DNA from 2 places in the Mesorhizobium sp. B2-1-8 genome. Region 1 is predicted to be linked to the other one. Evidence: predicted binding sites of a transcription regulator. Region 1 holds the regulator's gene; the other holds the start of a gene.

Region 1 (9,354 bases):
CGAGTTCGACCGGCAAGGCGCCGGCAGTATGGCAGAGATCCCAGACGACCAGCGCACCGACCTGATGGGCCTTGCACGTCAGTGCCGCCATGTCGCGCAGCTGGCCGGATTTGTAATTGACATGGTTGACCAGGATGACCGCAACGCGCTCGTCGATCAGTTCCTCGATAGTCGGCGCATCGACGCCCTCGAGCCGCAGCACGGTGCCGGGCCGCGTCGAGGCCACGCCTTCGGCCATATAAAGATCGGTTGGAAAACTGTCGCCCTCAGCGACGATGACCGACCGGTCCGGCCGCATGCCAAGTGCGGCATGCAGCACCTTGTAGATGTTGATCGAGGTCGTATCGCAGACCACCGTCTGACCGGCCGCCGCACCGATCAGCCGTCCCAACTGGTCGCCAAGCGCGACCGGCATGTCGAACCAGCCGGCGGTGTTCCAGGCGCGGATCAAATCCTGCGCCCACTCCTGCGTCGCTGCCTTCTGCAGCTCGTTGAAAATCGCGGGTGCCGCGGCGCCGAGCGAATTGCCGTCGAGATAGATGACGCCTTCCGGCAAAATGAACCGGTCGCGCATGGCACGCAGTGGGTCCGCCGCGTCCATGGCTTCGACGGCTGCTAGATCGAGCGTTGCGTGCATGATCTGTGACATTCCCTGGTTATTCACGTCCTGGTTACTCACGAATGGCTTCGCGTACCGGTGCGGCTCCCCGGCTGCGCTTCAGGCTGGGCAAGGCAAGCATGGCCAGCACGAACAGGCCCGTTGCAAGCTTCAGATCAGGCGGCGGCATGCCGGCGGCGAGGCAGAACGACACCAGCTGGTAGTAGATGATCGCGCCTGCGAAGGGTGCCAGCAACTGACGCCAGACCGTCTGCTTGCCGACGACTGCCTCGCCGATCATCAGCGCGGCAAGGCCGTTGATGAGAATGCCCAGGCCCATATTGACGTCGGCGAATCCCTGCGACTGCACCATCAGCGCGCCGCTTGAAGCCGAAAAAGCGCTCGCCAACCCGACACCGCCTATGGTCGCGGCCCAGACATTGATGCCTTGCGCCTCGGCCATGTCAGGATTGGCGCCCACGGCACGCACGGCAGTCCCCTTCTCGGTCCTGAAGAACATGTAGAGCAGCATGAAGGCGACAAGCGCGAGAAGACCCGCGACGGCGATCTTGCTGGCGGGGAAACCCGGCCGCGCGAACGGCACCCAGTCGAACACCGTCGGCGACCCGAACACGGAGAGGTTGGACTTACCCATGATCCGAAGATTGATGCTGTAGAGCATCGTCATCATCAGGATGCCGGCAAGAAGCGTGTGGATGCGGAAGCGCAGATGGATGAAGGCAGTGCAGCAGCCCGCCGCGAAGCCGGCAACGAGGGCGGCAGCGATGCCCATCAGCGGCGATGCGCCGGCGGCAAGGAGAACGCCGCAGACGCAGCCGCCCAGCGGAAAAGCGCCTTCGCTGGTGAGATCGGGAAAATTCAGCATCCGAAACGGGATCATGATCCCGAGCACGACAAAGGCCAGGATCAGGCTTTGCGCCAGGGTGACCGGCATGATCGCGACGAAGCTGGTGAGAACGTCCTCGATAAAGCCCATGATGATCAGCTCGCCAGCAGCATGCGGTCGGTCTTGACGGAGAAATGGCCGATCAGATCGATAACCGTGACCCTCGCCTTCTCTTCGCCTGTGACCTCCAGGAGGACACGGCCGGCGTCGAGCATGATCACCCGGCTGCCATAGTCGACGGCGTGTTGCATGTTGTGGGTCACCATCAAGGTCGTCAGCTTCAATGCGCTGACGGCGCGCACCGTTGCCTGCATGACGATCTCGGCCGTGCGCGGATCGAGTGCCGCGGTATGCTCGTCGAGCAGCAGCAGGTCCGGCGATCCGCCGACTGCCATGATCAGAGACAGGGATTGCCGCTGCCCGCCCGAGAGCAGGTCGACGCGCGTGTCGAGACGATTTTCGAGGCCGAGGCCCAGTATCGACAGGCGCTCCCTGTAGGACGCAAGCCGGGTGGCGTTCAGCCCCTGGCGCAAGGTGCGCTTGCTGCTGCGCAAATCAGCCAGCAGCATGTTTTCCGCGACCGTCATGCTGGCGGCGGTACCGCGCATCGGGTCCTGGAACACGCGAGCCAGTTTCGCGGCGCGCTTGTGCACGGGCATGCCAGTCACATCGGCGCCGTTGATCAGGATCTGGCCGGAATCGAGGATCAGGGCGCCGGAAATGGCATTGAGCATGCTGCTCTTGCCGGCTCCGTTGGAGCCGATGACGATGCCGAACTCGCCCGTGGCCAGCGACAGGCTGAGACCGTCCAGCGCGACCTTCTCGTCGGCCTGGCCCTTGTAGAACACTTTGCGCGCGGATCGGATCTCGAGCATCGTTCCTCCCTGACCTCAAGGTGACGGCGTCCGCGCCGTCACCCCTGCTGCCCCGATGTCAGTCGACGATGCAGCCGCAATCGGCCATCGAAGCCGGTATCTCGATGCCGAACGCCGCCATCGCCTTGCGCGAGATCGTCGCCATGTGGTCCTTGTAGGCGGGGCGCGACGGCGCGATCGTCTTGGGGTCCTTGCCCTTCAGGATTTCGGCTGCGATGTTGCCGGCGTTGATACCGACCTGCGTATAATTGACCGCGAAGCTTGCCGGCACGGTGCCGTTGCGGACCGCGCTGTCATCGGAATTTACGACCGGAATACCGGCCTGGCGGGCAGCCGCGGAGACAGCGGCGATCGCCGGCTGGATCAGGTTCGAAGCCGGGCCGTAGATCACGTCGGCCTTGCCGGCGAGCGAGGCGATGCGCTGCTGGATGTCATTGACGTTGTCGATGCCGACTTCCACGACCTCGAAGCCGGCGGCGGGTGCCGCCGCCTTGATCTTTTCGACCAAGGCAACGTCGTTGGCCTCGCCCGGATTGTAAGGCACGCCAAAGCGCTTGGCATTCGGCAGCAGCTTCTTGGTGAAGGCCATTACCGCGGCGACGTCCTGCAGGTCGCTGGCGCCGGTCATGCCTTCGTCTCCGGAGTCCCATGACGGTACCAGCTTGGCTGCCACCGGATCGGTGACCGCGGCAAAGACGATCGGAATGCCGGAGCCCGCGAGCGCCTTCTTGGCAATCTGCGAGACCGGCGTGGTGATGGTGTAGATCAGCTTGGGCTGCTCCGCCTGCAGCTTGGCGATCATCTGCGGCACCAGCGATGCATCGAAATTCGTATGGCTCTCCGTATAGACGACGTCCTTGCCCTCGACGAAGCCCTTGTCCGTCAGCGCCTTCTTGAAGCCGGCTATGGCGGCGTTGAGCTGGGGGTGCTCGCCGAAATTGGCGATGCCGATGCGTATCTGATCGGCGGCGGCACTGCCGGCATTCACCATCAATGCGCCGGCCAGGAACAAACCCGACAACCAAGCGGATTTCGACTTCAACATCATTTCCTCCCAGATTTGATCAGCGCCGCTTGGAGCGCGGCTACTGCAGCGATCATTGTCAATCCGCCGGCCCGTGTCAAATATTATATATAATTCTTGCCACGCCCCGACATCATATATAATTTTTCACTGCCAGACGACGGATGGACCGCGATGCAGGATCAAACCAGCTCCACAAAGACGGAGGCAGCCTATCAGCTGTTGCGGCGCGATATCCTGACCACGCGCCTAATGCCCGGCGCCCCGCTCAAGCTGAGTGCGCTGCGCGGTACCTATGGCGTTGGCTGGACGCCGTTGCGAGAAGCCTTGTCGCGGCTCGAGGCCGAACGCCTTGTCACCGCCATCAGCAATCGCGGCTTTACCGTGGCTCCGGTATCGCGGGCCGAACTGGAGGACCTGGCGCGCGCCAGGATGGTGGTCGAGATCCCCCTATTCCTCGAATCGATGGAGAAAGGCAGCAAGGAGTGGGAGGATGCTGTCGTCACCGCCCACTACCGGCTCTCCCGCTGCAAGACCGCGGTCGACGATCCCTCGGATGCGGCCGTCGACAAATGGGACGAGAACCACGAGGCTTTCCATGCGGCGCTGCTGAGCGCCGCCACATGCGATTGGCTGCTGCGTTTCCGCTCGACAATCTCGGATCAGCTGCGCCGGCATCATCGTTTTCTTGGTCTGGCGCCGACATTGCGGGCCGCGGCTGGCCTCAAGGATGGCTATGAAGAGGCGATGGAGGCACTGCGTGAAGCGATTGCGATCGAACACCATACCGCGATCATGGAAGCGGCACTCGATCGTGACGTCGAGCGGGCCAAGGCGCTGATGACTGCGCATATCGGCTACACCCTGCATGTCTATGTCCACAGCGAAGACAGCGGCGCGACCGAGTACGCCGCCCGCGCCGGCAGCTTGAAAGCTGTCGCCGGATGACTTCAGCGCTTCCGCGACGCCTGTTCGCACGCACTTGATCGGAGCCGGCCGGACGCCTGGATCCGTCGCTACCCCGAAGCTACAATCGTTGGCGTTTTGGTTTCGTTTCGTTCCGCGAATAATGGATCCATAATTTTTACGATCCATCCCCGGAAAAGCCCTCAAAAAGACTGATGCCAAGCCTCGGCGGAGGATGGGCCACAGCCCATTAACCAAAACGATTTCAATGTCCTTGCCGACAGCGGAAAGGGTCGATTGCCGTCCGCTGTCGCGGGCAAAAAACTTCAGACGCCTTAACAAATTCATTAAACTTTAAACGGTTGCGGAACACAACTGGAACAGATAGTGTTTGTTCTGGGTTTGTTTTTCGATTCTGGTTCAGACCTTCGTTCACTGCCTTGGGGGCCGCCATGCTGACACGCAAGCAACATGAACTGCTGATGTTCATCCACGAACGGCTCAAGGAAAGCGGGATACCGCCCTCTTTCGACGAGATGAAGGAAGCGCTCGATCTTGCCTCCAAGTCGGGGATCCATCGCCTGATCACGGCGTTGGAGGAACGCGGCTTCATTCGCCGGCTGCCCAACCGGGCGCGCGCGCTGGAAGTGCTGCGGCTGCCGGACTCGATCGCGCCGGGCCTCAATGCGGCGAAGAAGTTCTCGCCAAGCGTCATCCAGGGCAGCCTTGGCCAAGGCGGTCTCGGCCGCCAGATCAGGCCGGCGGCGGCGCCTTCTCGCCTGCCCGCGGCCGGTAACGACGACGATGCGGTTTCAGCCGTGTCCATCCCGGTCATGGGCCGTATCGCCGCCGGTGTGCCGATCGATGCCATCCAGCATCAGACGCATTCGATTTCGGTGCCGCCGGACATGATCATGGGCGGCGAGCACTATGCGCTGGAGGTCAAGGGCGACTCGATGATCGAGGCCGGTATCTTCGACGGCGACACGGTCATCATCCGCAATGCCGATACGGCAAGTCCGGGCGAAATCATCGTGGCGCTGGTCGATGAGGAGGAAGCAACGCTGAAGCGGTTTCGCCGCAAGGGCGCTTCGATCGCGCTCGAAGCCGCCAATCCAGCCTACGAAACACGCATCTTCGGGCCAGACAGGGTCAAGGTGCAGGGCAAACTGGTCGGGCTGATAAGACGCTACTGAACCGGTTTGCCATCGGGTTTGTCAGGCTTTTTATAGGGCGGCAGCCCCCTCGCCTCGCGTGAGAATTTTCGCTGCTCGTGCCAGGGCCGGTATGGTCCGTCGACGGCGAATTCGATCGCAGCCGGGCTCGTGGCCGACTGGGGATCGAAGAAGACGGCGGCACTCCCCTTGCGGGCCAGTTGCCGTTTCGTGACAACGAGAACCAGCGGATTGTGGCAGGCGTCATAGGCGGTCGCGTCATTGACGACGATCAGGTCGGCGAAGGCGCAGGCCTTCCAGGTGTTCTTGCGATCCTCGACATAGGCGATGATCGCGCCGGAGGGGTGCCTGGCAAGACACAGGCCTTCACGGCAATAGAACGGCGATCCCTGCGGCAGGTCGGTGGGAGCGGCGATATCGAATTGCCCGTCCGTCTTGTCGAACATTTCCGGTTTAACGATTGTTTCGGAGATCAGGGCGCGTTTCCAGTTTTCGGCTGCGAATTCGTTCGGACGTTCCCGGTTGACGGCCAGTTCGCCATTGCCGATTGGCATTGCGACCAGCCGCGCGTCTTCCGAGATCAGCACGTCGGGCGTGCGCGTGTGCGACACAGTCAACAGGCCGGCAAGCGCGAACGGCAGCGCGGCAAGCCGCAGCCAGGTCGTCGCCATCGTCGCGATGACCAGCGCGACGGTGACCAGCAGCACGGATTGCTGCGAGATCAGCCCGACCCCATCGATCGGAGAGCGCTCCGATATCCACGCCGATACGGCGATCATCGCCGTCAGGCCCTTGCCCATGAGGTAGAGAGCCGGCCAATCCAACCCGAACGGCATCAGCAACGCGCTGGCGACAGCCAGGAACATCACAACCGATACGATCGGCATGACGGCCAGATTGGCGAACAGGCTGAGCGGCGACACCCGCTGGAAATGCCAGATGGCAAACAGCGCCGTTGCGCTGCCGGCGATGATGGATGTCATTGCCAATCCACCTGTCGCCAAGAGGAACTTTCGCGTCAGGAACCCGGGCAGGGATCGCTTTGGCGGCGGTGGCCTCGTCTTTCCCGCATGGTGGTCGGCCCAGCCGGCATAGGCGCCGACCAAGGCCGCGGTTGCCGCGAACGACATCTGGAAGCTCGGGCCGACGACCTCGTGCGGGGAAACCAGGATGACGGCGATCGCCGAGATCGCCAGATTGCGCATGGTCAGTGCCGCGCGATCGAACAAGACGGCGACCAGCATCACCGCCAGCATGATGAAGCTGCGCTCGGCCGCAACGACGACGCCGGAAATGACGAGATAGGCGGCGATCGAGAAAAGTGCGGCGGCCGCCGCATATTTCTTCACCGGCCGGCGCGCGGAAAAGCCTGGAAACAGCGCGAAGACGCCGCGCAACAGGCCCATGATGGTGCCGGCCACCAGCGCCATATGCAGTCCCGAAATGGAGATGATGTGATAGATGCCGGTACGCCGCATCGCTTCGTTGATTTCATCGGGAATCCCGGCGCGCACGCCGACGATCAGCGCCGCCGCGATCTCGCCTTCGGCGCCGCCAATGCTGCCCCTGATATGGTCGGCGATGGCTTCGCGGGCATTTTCGATGCCAGAAAAAAGGCGTGCCGGCAGCGGCATCTCACCGTCGTCGGCGGAGACAACGGTTGGATTGCCGAGAAAGAAGCCGCTGCCGCCGATGCCGGCGAAATAGCTGTCGAAGGAGAAGTCGTAGCTGTCCGGCCGCACCGGACCGGTCGGCGGCAGCAGTTTGGCATAACCTGTGACAAGCGAGCCGGCGGTCATTTCCGGCGGTATCTTGCGTGCAGAAAGCCGGACCCTTTCCGGCGCATAGCGCAGTTTCGGGCGGGCCGTCGAAATCACGTCCATGGTCAGCCGGATGCGGCCGGTCTCCATTTCTTCGAGCGAGACCACGCGGCCGGTCAACTGCGTCGAGATTTCCGAGCCCAGCATCCGGGTTCCGGCTCGCCATGTTTCGACCTTCGCCGCGAGCAGGCCAAGCACACACAACAGCACTGCCATGAAACACAGATGGGTTTTCGGCCAAGAGCGGGAGACGAAGGCACAGATCGCTGCCAGCATCACGGCCGCGACGAGCTTTGCAAAATCGGGCTCGGACGCCAGCGAAAAGTAGCCGATCGCCCCGACAGCCAGGCAGACCGGCACCAGCAGGAAGGCGATGCCCCGGTCGAGTTCCAACTCCGCCGCCTTGGTCACGCCGTGACGCAGGCGAGGCAAGGCTATCAGGCCGATTTGCCGGCGCACGCGCACAATCCTGCGCGCGGCGGGAGACGGAGTTGGCGTCGGGCTGTCCGCCTGCGGCGGCTGGGTTGCCGGCGCAGCCACGAGCGGCGATGGCAGTGGGATCGCCGGAGGCGTCGCAAACAGGGACCGCTCGCTGACGCCGACAATGGCGCCCTCGCCCCGATCCGAGCCCCGGCCTCGTCCAGTCATCGGGTCTGCCCCTTGCGCCCTCGACACCCTATGCTACATGAACGCGCGACGCGCGAAAGTCCGCGCACTCCGCACCCAGCTTCAGACGTTCTCCGAGAGTTTCATGCCCGACAAGGTCATCACCCGTTTTGCCCCCTCGCCGACCGGCTATCTGCACATCGGCGGCGCACGCACGGCGCTGTTCAATTGGCTCTATGCCAAGCACACCGGCGGCACGATGCTGTTGCGTATCGAGGACACCGATCGCGAGCGCTCGACCGAGGCGGCCACATCAGCCATTCTGGACGGACTGACCTGGCTCGGCCTGTCATGGGACGGTGACGCGGTCTCCCAATTCGAGCGCGCGCCGCGTCACCGGGAGGTCGCCGAGGAACTGGTGCGCCTGGGCAAGGCCTATTACAGCTACGAGACTTCTGCCGAGCTCGAGGCGATGCGCGAGGCAGCCCGCGCCAAGGGCCTGCCGCCTCGCTATAACGGCCACTGGCGTGACCGCGTCCCGTCGGAGGCTCCCGCCGGCGTCAAGGGCGCCATCCGCATCAAGGCACCGACCGAGGGCGAGACAGTGGTGCAGGACCGGGTCCAGGGCGAGGTGCGCTTCCCCAACAAGGATCTCGACGATTTCATCATCCTGCGCTCGGACGGCAACCCGACCTACATGCATGCCGTCGTCGTCGATGACCACGACATGGGCGTCACCCACATCATCCGTGGCGACGATCACCTGACCAACGCCGCGCGCCAGACCGTGATCTACAACGCCATGGGCTGGGACGTGCCTTCGATGTCGCATATCCCGCTGATCCATGGCGCCGACGGCGCCAAGCTGTCGAAGCGCCATGGCGCGCTGGGCGTCGAGGCCTACCGCGCCATGGGCTATCTGCCGGAGGCGCTGCTCAATTACCTGGCGCGGCTCGGCTGGAGCCATGGCGACGACGAGATCATGTCGATCAAGGACATGATCTCCTGGTTCGATATCGGCGACGTCAACAAGGGCGCGGCGCGCTTCGACTTCGCCAAGCTCGAGGCGCTGAACGGCGTCCATATGCGCCGCATGGCCGATTCCGAATTGTTCGACATCTTCATCGCCACCTTGCCTTATCTGGAGGGCGGCCCGGCGATGGCGGCGCGCCTCGACGAGAAGAACAAGGCGCAGTTGCTGGCAGCACTTCCAGGCCTGAAGGAGCGCGCCAAGACGCTGGTCGAGCTCGTCGACGGCGCCGGCTTTCTGTTTGCCACGCGGCCACTGCCGATCGACGACAAGGCGGCTCTCCTGCTCAATGACGATGCTCGCAAGATCCTGCGTGGCGCTCACGAAGCTTTGAATGCGCTGTCCGGCGACTGGACAGCGGCCACGGCCGAGGCCGCGATCCGCGACTATGCGCTGGCCGGCGGCCACAAGCT
Region 2 (9,354 bases), 230 kb from region 1:
GACGACAAACTCCTCGAGATATAGCCCGGCCATTTCTGTCTCCTGCGCTGTCTGACGGTTGATAGGCGCTGCCTCCAGCGCTCGCAAGCCAGTTAATGAACATGGTGAACCGTTCGTAAACCATTTCTGCCTACCGTCGTCAGCGGGGCCGGAAACCTTCCGGCAAGGGGCGTAAGCAGACGGCATGGTTGTTGTTTCGCATTTCCTGAAATGGATCTACACGGCCAGGGTGTCGGAGCGCGCCGCCGCGGCCAATGCGCTGGCCCGGGCCTATGTCAATTCAGAATTGCCATTCGAGGACCGCTGCGCCGCCGAAGCGGCGCTCACGCTGCTGCTCGACGATGCCTCGTCGAAAGTGCGGCTGGCGATGGCGGAAGCGCTCTCGATGAGCCACCACGCGCCGCTGCAGATTATCAGCGTGCTCGCCGCCGACCAGCCGGAAGTCGCCGGTGTCGTGCTGGCGCGCTCGCCGCTGCTTACCGACGCCGATTTGATCAACCGTGTGGCGGCGTGCCAGAAGGCAACGCAGAAACTGATCGCCGACCGGCCTTTAGTCTCGATGGCGCTGTCGGCGGCTATCGCCGAGATCGGCGAGGCGGAGGCCTGCGCCGTGCTTTTGGCCAACACCGGCGCCGACATTGCCTCCCTCAGCTTTCGCCGCATGGCTGAACGCCACGGGCACCTGCCTCTGGTGCGCGAGGCGCTGATATCGGATATCAGGCTGCCTGCCGACTGCCGGCATATGCTGCTCATCAAGCTCGGCGAGACATTGAAGACGTCGCCGCTGGTCATGGCGTTGATGGGCGCGGCGCGAGCCGACCGCGTCATGCGGGACGCCTGCGTCAAGGCCTCGGTGACCCTGATCGAGGGCACGCGCCAGGAAGAACATTCCGCACTGATCGAGCATCTGCGCCTGCGCGGCGATCTGACCGCGAGCTTCCTGATCCGCACCATCGCGCACGGCAAGGTCGATTTCTTCGGCTCGGCGCTGGTCGCGCTCAGCCAGCAGTCCGAGCCAAGGGTGAGGGCGCTGCTGGCCGGCGGGCACGATGTGGCCCTGCAGGCGTTGTTCCGCAGCGCCGGCCTGGCCGCCGCCACGCATGCGGTCATCCTGCGCGCCCTGAAGATCTGGCGTGAGGTCGCCAACGGCAAGCGCGTCGCCGGCGTTCAGGAGGTCAGCTGGCTGATGCTCAAGGAATTGGGTGGGCAATCCGCCGAAGGCGATCTCGCCGCCCTGGTCAAGTCGATCCATCTTGATGCCCTGCGCGAGAACGCACGTGGCCATGCGCTGGCGATCGCCGCAGCTTAGGTTTTGTCCCTCGCGAAGAAATCCGGGAAATCCTCCATCGCCGCGGCGATGATGCGCAGGGACGCTGCGATCTGCAGCATGTCGCCGGTGGCATTTCGCTGGGCGATGCCTGCCGCATACTGCCGGGCGACGGCGATGGTTGCTGTTTGCGGATCGCCAGGGGCACGAAAAAGCAGCTCGCGCGCCAATCCCCTCAGGAAGTTGGCGATTGAAAGCGCCGTTTCCGATGGGATGGCATGGTTTTGGCTGGCAGTGCGCAGCCGCAGGATCTCCAGGCCGACCGTGACGGAGGCGACGCCGCCGCCCAGCACCGCCTCGCCCTTCCTGCCGGAATTCTGCACCAGCGGCATCAACTGATTGACCCGGTCATAAGCGAGGCTCTCGAAGGCTGAACGCCTCGGCACGCGCTCGTGCAGGCAAAGCCGCGCCAAATCCTCGCGCATGGCCCGCACGATGCGGTCGGCCGCGAGCCATGGATCCGCCGGCAATACGACAATGAAGACGCCGATCGCCAGCAATATGCCGACCAGGATCGATGCCGAGCCGGCGAAGAAGGGGCCGGGATCGTAGGTCATCGCCTGATGCGGGCTGAGGAAGGCCAGGAAATTGATGGCGAAGGCGGTCGCCACGCCGACATAGCGCGGATTGGCCATGGCGAGCGCCGCCGGCACCATGATGGGCACGACGAACAGCATGAACCAGCCGAAGCCGGGCAAAGCGGGAAGCGCGACCTGACCGACGAGAAAGGCAAAGGGCAAAGCGAGCAGCGTTCCCTTGAAGAACCCCCAGGATACCTGCACGGGGTCGGGCCGTGCGGCAAACAGGCTCGACACGACGGCAACGAGGATGACGGTGCCGGCCGCTTCCGACCACTTCGTCGTCAGCCAGAATGCCGCGACCAGCAGCGTGGCAACGGCCGCGCGGATGGCGTTGCGCGCGGCACCGGGATAGTCGCGATGCACCACCAGTGCCGGCTGCTGGCTGCCGGGACCTGGCCGGCGGGTGACCGGCGCGCGCAAGGCGTCGAGGCCGCGCAACACCTGTTTCAGCGCCTCGGCGAAGTCGGCCGCTATAGTGAGGCGCGTGATGGTCCCGACCCTGTCCTCACCTTGGTCGGCCGAGGTATCGGGCATTTGCCGGGCCCTGGTCGAGATCGCGTCGAGTCGCGCCAACCAGGGCGAGGTATCGTCCAGAGCTCCCGGCTTGGCTGCCAGTTCGCTGACAAGGGCCTGCAGCTCCGAGCGTACCGGGATGAGGGCTGCGTTTTTCGGAGCGGCATGCGAATAGAGCGCACGCGCCGCCGAAAGGGCCGAGAGCAGCTGTCCGATGGTGCGTCGCACCGGATGCGCGCGAGGCGCGAAGCTCGGCGCTTCGAGCCTGGCATAGGCGCGCATCTCGCCAAGCGTCTGGGTGTCGGCGACAAGCTTCCGGTGCAGGCCGATGAGCGTTGCCCGATCGCCGCCGGAGAACGCACCGCCAGCGTAAGTGGCGAGGTCGAGAATGCAGCGTTTCAGCCGCGAGATGATGGCGTCGCTGGCCAGTTTTGGCAGGATCAACCGGCTGGTGAGGCCGGCGCAAACGATGCCGAGCACGATCTCGGCACAGCGCGCGACCGCGAGGTCAACGACCAGATGCGGCTGTCCGAAGGCGGGCAGGCCGATGATCATGGCGGTATAGCCGGCAAGTGCGGCGCCATAGGCTTCGGGATTGCGCAGCAGCGACGAGACGAAGGTGCAAATGCCAATCCAGACGGCAAGTACCGTCACCAGAATCCAGGGGCCGGTGCCGAACGCCATGGTGATGCCGATTGCCGCGACGCCGCCGGCAAGCGTGCCGAGCAGCCGGTAGAAGCCTTTCGCGAGCACCATGCCGGCAACCGGCTGGGCGACGATGAACACCGTCATCATCGCCCATTGCGGATGGTCGAGCTTCAGCGCATAGGCGACGAGAAGCGCGATCATGCCGGCCGAAACGGTGCGCAGGGCAAAAATCCAGTCCGAGCGCGTCGGTTGCGTCAGCCCAGCCAGGCTCGTCTCGAAATAGATTTTCAGCCGCGCCCAGGTCACAGGCCGGTCTCCATGTCAGGAACGCAAGCTAAACTCGCCGGCGGCTAGATATCCAGCACTTCCGTCTCGGCGAATTCGGCGCGTTCCTGGATGAAGCGGAAGCGGGCTTCGGGCTTGGTGCCCATCAGCGCGTCGACCGCATCCTTGGTCGCCGCCTCGGCGTCGATAACATCGACCCGCAATAGCGTGCGCTTCCTCGGGTCCATGGTGGTCTCCTTGAGCTGCGCGGCCATCATTTCGCCCAGGCCCTTGAAGCGGCCGAGCTCGACCTTGCCGCGCCCGGTGAATTCGGTGCGCAGAAGCTCGTCCTTGTGCGCGTCGTCGCGGGCATAGGCGACCTTGCCGCCTTGCCTGATCGAGTAGAGCGGCGGCACCGCCAGATAGAGATGACCGCCGCGTACCAGCGCCGGCATCTCCTGGTAGAAAAAGGTGATCAGCAGCGAGGCGATGTGGGCGCCGTCGACGTCGGCATCGGTCATGATGATGACGCGGTCGTAGCGCAAATCCTCGTCGCGATATTTTAAGCGCGTGCCGCAGCCAAGCGCCTGAATCAGGTCCGATATCTGCTGGTTGGCGGCCAGCTTGTCATTGCCGGCGCTGGCGACGTTGAGGATTTTTCCGCGCAACGGCAAGACGGCCTGGCTGGCACGGTCGCGCGCCTGCTTGGCCGAGCCGCCGGCGGAATCACCTTCGACGATGAAGAGTTCGGCACCTGCCGCCGCGTTCTGCGTGCAGTCGGCGAGCTTGCCAGGCAAGCGCAGCTTGCGCACCGCGCTCTTGCGCGACACCTCTTTTTCCTGGCGGCGGCGCACCCGCTCGTCGGCGCGTGCGATCACCCATTCGAGCAGCTTCGAGGCTTCCTGCGGGTTGTCGGCCAGCCAATGGTCGAACGGGTCGCGGATCGCGGTCTCGACGATGCGTATCGCTTCGATCGTCGCCAGCCTGTCCTTGGTCTGGCCGACGAATTCCGGCTCGCGGATGAATACCGACAGCATGCCGGCGGCCGAGATCATGACGTCTTCCGACGTGACGATCGAGGCGCGCTTGTTGCCGACGAGGTCGGCATAGGCGCGCAGGCCGCGCGTCAGCACGTTGCGGAAGCCGGCCTCATGGGTGCCGCCTTCGCCGGTCGGGATGGTGTTGCAGTAGGAATTGATGAAGCCGTCACCGCCGAACCAGGTCACCGCCCATTCGAGCGAGCCGTGGCCGCCTTGCTTGTCGCTCTTGCCGGCGAAGATTTCGCGCGTCACCTGGAATTCGTCGCCGAGCGACGCTTTCAGATAATCCTTGAGGCCGCCGGGGAAATGGAACTCCGCCTTGGCCGGTGTCTGATCTTTTTCCTTGATCAGGGAGGGATCGCAGGTCCAGCGAATCTCGACGCCGCCGAACAGATAGGCCTTCGAACGCGTCATGCGGTAGAGACGCGCCGGCTCGAATGCCGCGCCCTTGCCGAAAATCTGCTCGTCGGGATGGAAGCGGATTTTTGTGCCGCGCCGGTTGTGCACTTCGCCGAGCTGCTCGAGGCCGGTCACCGGGACGCCACGCGAAAAGCGCTGGCGGTAGAGCTGGCGGCCACGTGCCACCTCGACCTCGAGATGATCCGACAGCGCGTTGACCACCGACACGCCGACGCCGTGAAGGCCGCCGGATGTTTCGTAGACCTTCGAATCGAACTTGCCGCCCGAATGCAGCGTCGTCATGATGACTTCGAGCGCCGGCTTCTTGAATTTTGGGTGCATGTCGACCGGAATGCCGCGGCCATTGTCCGTGACCGTGAGATGGCCATCGGCCGAAAGTTCGACATCGATGAAGGTGGCGTGACCGGCCACCGCCTCGTCCATCGAATTGTCGATGACCTCGGCGAACAGGTGGTGCATCGCCTTGTCGTCGGTGCCGCCGATATACATGCCGGGCCGGCGGCGCACCGGCTCCAGGCCTTCGAGCACCTCGATGTCGGCGGCGCTGTAACCCTCGCTGCCATCCTTGGCCGCGGCCGGGCGCCTGGCGGCCGCTTGCACCAGCGGATCCGCCGGGCGCGCCGACGTGCGAACCGGTTGCGGCTGCTTCTCCAGATTGCCGAAAAGATCGTTGTTGTCGTCCATGCCTGCCATAGAGCCCAAGCTGCGAATCACCCCGTCGATACTGCCACGCTTTTCAGCGCCAAGCGACGGAGGTTCCTGTTACGTTCGGGGATTTAACCCCTCTTACCCTAAAACCATTCGATAACCAAGCAGGCGGAAATAGGTCGAATGCAACCGCACAAGATTCCCGATTCTTTAACAATGCGGACTAGCGTGAGCCCTACATAACAAGAAACGACGGGCATCAGGGATTTCGGCGTGAGGGGCAAGGCCATAACGATGATCGGTATCGCCGCCGTTTTCGGCGCGATCTCGATCTTTGCCGCGGATTTCTGGGTCAAGAGCCAGGCCAAGGCCGACGCCCAGGAGAAAACGGCGTCCATCGCCGCTCCGGCGGCACCCAAAATCGAGTTCAAGACCATTGTGGTGGCCAATGCGCCGTTGCGTTATGGCATGGAGCTCGACCGCGCCAAGCTCAGCGAAATCCCGTGGCCGCAGGATTCCCTGCCGCAGGGCGCCTTTGCCACCGTCGATGGATTGCTTGGCGAAGGCAGCCGGGTCGTGCTGTCGCCGATCGAGGTCAACGAGCCGGTGCTGCTCACCAAGCTGTCGGGACCGAACGGCCGTGCGACGCTGTCCAACATGCTGACGCCCGGAATGCGGGCGGTCACCATCCGCACCGACGAGATCGCCGGCGTCGGTGGCTTCGTCACGCCGGGCGACCGGGTCGATGTCGTCCTGACGCGTGATGCCGGCGAAATCCAGGAAGTCGCCAAGAACGCGCAAGGCGCGGCCGGTTCGACCATCACTTCGGAGATCGTCGTTGCCGACGCCAAGGTGCTGAGCGTCGGGCAAGGCGCCGACGAGCGTCAGACGACGCCGCAGGTGGCCAATTCCGTGACCATCGAGGTGACGAGCGACGGCGCGCAGAAAGTGGCGCTTGCCCGCACTGTCGGGACGCTGTCGCTGTCGCTGCGCTCCGCCAGCGAAGGCGGCGACGGCAAGAACGGCGTCACCACCATCTCTTCCTTCGGCGGGTCCGTGGCTTCCAAGGCCGAGGCCGCGGCCGGCTCCTTGTTCGATGCCATCGCCAAGGAACCGGAGAAGCCGAAATTCAAGACGGTCATCGTGACGCGCGGCACGCAGGCCGAGGAATACAAGGTCCCTTCGCGGGACCAGAAGTAAGGACCGGTGGGGACCGGGCGGGACGGGATCATGGTAATGCACACCCAATTTCGAATGACGGATCGATTGCGTTTCGTGCGCGCCCTGGCGATGGCGGCTTCACTGGTCGCGAGCGGCATGCTCGCCTTCGCAGGCGCGGCCAAGGCGGACAACGACATCGTCTATGTCTCGTCGACCAAGAATGCGTCGATCAAGGTCGCCAAGGGCAAGCCCAAGACGATCATGACGAGCGCTGCCTTCTATCAGATCGTCATCGGCGATCCGGAGATCGCCAACGTCAACCCGCTGACCGACAAATCCTTCTATGTGCTGGGCAACAATCTCGGCACCACCGGCATCGCGCTGTTCGACGAGAAGAAGCAGCTCGTCGGCACCGTCGACATCGAAGTGACGCTCGACACCGACCAATTGGCGAGCACCATCCGTGCCAGCGTGCCGGACGCCAAGATCAAGGTCGGCTCGGCCAATGGCCGTGTGGTGCTTTCGGGCGAGGCGGATGACGCGGTCGCCGCCGAAAAGGCAAACAAGATCGCCACCCGCTTCTCCGGCAATGAGGAGGTGATCAATTCGGTCAATATCTCCTCGTCGCAACAGGTTCAGCTCAATGTCCGCTTCGTCGAGATCAACCGCCAGGCCGGGCAGGACCTCGGTGCGAAATACAGTGCCAATTTCGCCTACGGCTTCGGCGGTCGCGATGTCTCTCTCGATCCGGGCTCGGTGCCTGCAGCCGGCACCGGCGAGATCATCGGCCGGCTGCTGTCCAATGGCGTCTCGATCGATATCGCCATCAAGGCGCTGGAGGAGCGCGGCCTTGCCCGAAGGCTGGCCGAACCGAACCTGATCGCCCGCTCCGGCGAAACGGCGAGTTTTCTCGCCGGCGGCGAATTCCCGATCCCGGTTTCCGAAGACAATGGCAAGATCTCCGTCAGCTACAAGAAATACGGCGTCAGCCTGGACTTTACGCCGACGGTGCTGAAGGACGGATTGGTCAGCCTCGACATCGCGCCGGAAGTCTCCTCGATCGATGCGTCGGCGTCCTACAATATCGGCAACATTTCGGTGCCGGGGTTCATCGTGCGCCGCGCCAAGACCTCGGTCGACCTGAAGAACGGCCAGAGCTTCATGATCGCCGGGCTGCTGCAGTCCCAGAACGACATCACCACGTCTCGCATTCCCGGTCTCGGCAAGATGCCGGTGCTGGGGTCGCTGTTCTCGTCGAAATCCTATCAGCGGCGCGAGACCGACCTGGTCATCATCGTCACGCCCTATCTGGTGAAGCCGGTCGATCCGTCGAAGAAAATGGCTGAGCCGACCGATGGCACGCAGCCTGCCAGCAATGTCGACTATTTCCTCAACAACACCGAGGAGGTGAAGGCGTCGGACACCAACCGTGCGCTGGCGTTGGCTGACGGCAGCGCCGCGCGGGGCGCCACCAAAGTCGGCCATTTCCTCGACCTGCCGAAGGACTGAAGCCATGCGTTTGGTCCTGAGTTCGAGCATCGCCCTGCTTCTTGCCGGTTTGGCGAGCGGCTGCACCAGCGACGACTATGTGCGCAGCGAAGGCGTGACGACAGCCGCCGGTGAGGCGCAGGCCGCCAACACCGTCATGCAGATGGTCGACCCGTGGAAGCATGGCGTCCAGAACACGAGGCTTCTCGTGCCCGCCAAGCGCGGAACTGCCGGACCTGTCACACCCGATCAGGCGGCTGGTGCCAAGGCAGCGCAAACGACCACCGGCAACTGATCCACACGGCGATCGACCTCACAGGCGGCAAGAATGGCAAACAGCACCAAGAAGATCCTGCTCGTATCGACAGACCGGACCTTCGCGCAGGACACGAAGACGGCGTTTGCCGCCTCCGAGATCATCCAGCTCATGACGGTTGAGAAGAACGTCACGGAGCTGCGCGGCGAGGTCCAGGAGGCCGAGTTCGGCGTCGTTATCGTCGATATGGACGCGGCGAAACTGGAGGAAATCGAGTCACTGCAGCGCGTCATGCGCCGGCTCGAGGGCAAGGCACCGGTGGTCGTGGTCACCCAGGAGTTCAACGCCGCCGCCGTGCGCATCCTGGTGCAGCTCAAGGTCGCCGACTTCCTGGTCAAGCCGATCACCACTGCCGACCTCGTGCGTTCGGTCGTGCGAGCGCTGCAGGGGCCCGGGCGCGAGGAAAACACCGAGTCGCAGATCTATACCTTCATGCCCGCCGCCGGCGGCGTCGGCACCACGACACTGGCGCTGCAAACCGCGTTCCAGCTGCATCATTCGGTGACGCGCGGCGCGTCGACCTGCGTGGTCGACCTCAATTTCCAGCAAGGTGCCTGCGCCGAATATCTCGATCTGGAGCCTCGTTTCGACATCACCGAAATCGAGAACCAGCCCGAACGCCTCGACCGGCAACTGCTCGATGTGATGCTGTCCAAGCACGCCAGCGGACTTTGCGTGCTGGCCGCGCCGACGCGTCCGGCCGAGATGCGCTCGTTCAAGACCGATGTCGTGGTGCGCATGCTGGACCTCGTTTCGGCCTATTTCGACAATGTCGTCATCGACATGCCACGCACCTGGTTTCCGTGGACCGAAACGGTGCTGCTCGGCTCCAACAAGCTCTACATCGTTGCCGAGATGACGGTGCCGTGCCTGCGCCATACGCAACGGCTAATCCAGGCCGTCTACGAGACCGCCGGCAAGGAAGTGAAGCCGAACGTGATCGTCAAC

Evidence for each region. Region 1 encodes LexA, which represses DNA repair genes until DNA is damaged. Its sites were predicted from a motif close to TGTTCNNNNTGTGTTCNG; they were not measured.
Region 2: the regulator LexA is predicted to act here: its motif matches at 5,548-5,565, upstream of parE (DNA topoisomerase IV subunit B).

Annotation. Positions count from the first base shown of each region.
Region 1 covers NZ_CP083952.1:3,942,900-3,952,253, reverse strand. Annotated here, with positions in the region: gene kynU (kynureninase) at 1-637, opposite strand, end outside; gene FJ970_RS19315 (ABC transporter permease) at 672-1,595, opposite strand; gene FJ970_RS19310 (ABC transporter ATP-binding protein) at 1,601-2,380, opposite strand; gene FJ970_RS19305 (ABC transporter substrate-binding protein) at 2,439-3,425, opposite strand; gene FJ970_RS19300 (GntR family transcriptional regulator) at 3,579-4,352, shown strand; gene lexA (transcriptional repressor LexA) at 4,763-5,506, shown strand; gene FJ970_RS19290 (ComEC/Rec2 family competence protein) at 5,500-7,953, opposite strand; gene gltX (glutamate--tRNA ligase) at 8,057-9,354, shown strand, end outside.
Region 2 covers NZ_CP083952.1:3,715,849-3,725,202, forward strand. Annotated here, with positions in the region: gene FJ970_RS18225 (MaoC family dehydratase) at 1-33, opposite strand, end outside; gene FJ970_RS18230 (DUF2336 domain-containing protein) at 185-1,309, shown strand; gene FJ970_RS18235 (FUSC family protein) at 1,306-3,375, opposite strand; gene parE (DNA topoisomerase IV subunit B) at 3,420-5,477, opposite strand; gene cpaB (Flp pilus assembly protein CpaB) at 5,715-6,641, shown strand; gene FJ970_RS18250 (type II and III secretion system protein family protein) at 6,732-8,111, shown strand; gene FJ970_RS18255 (hypothetical protein) at 8,116-8,385, shown strand; gene FJ970_RS18260 (AAA family ATPase) at 8,419-9,354, shown strand, end outside.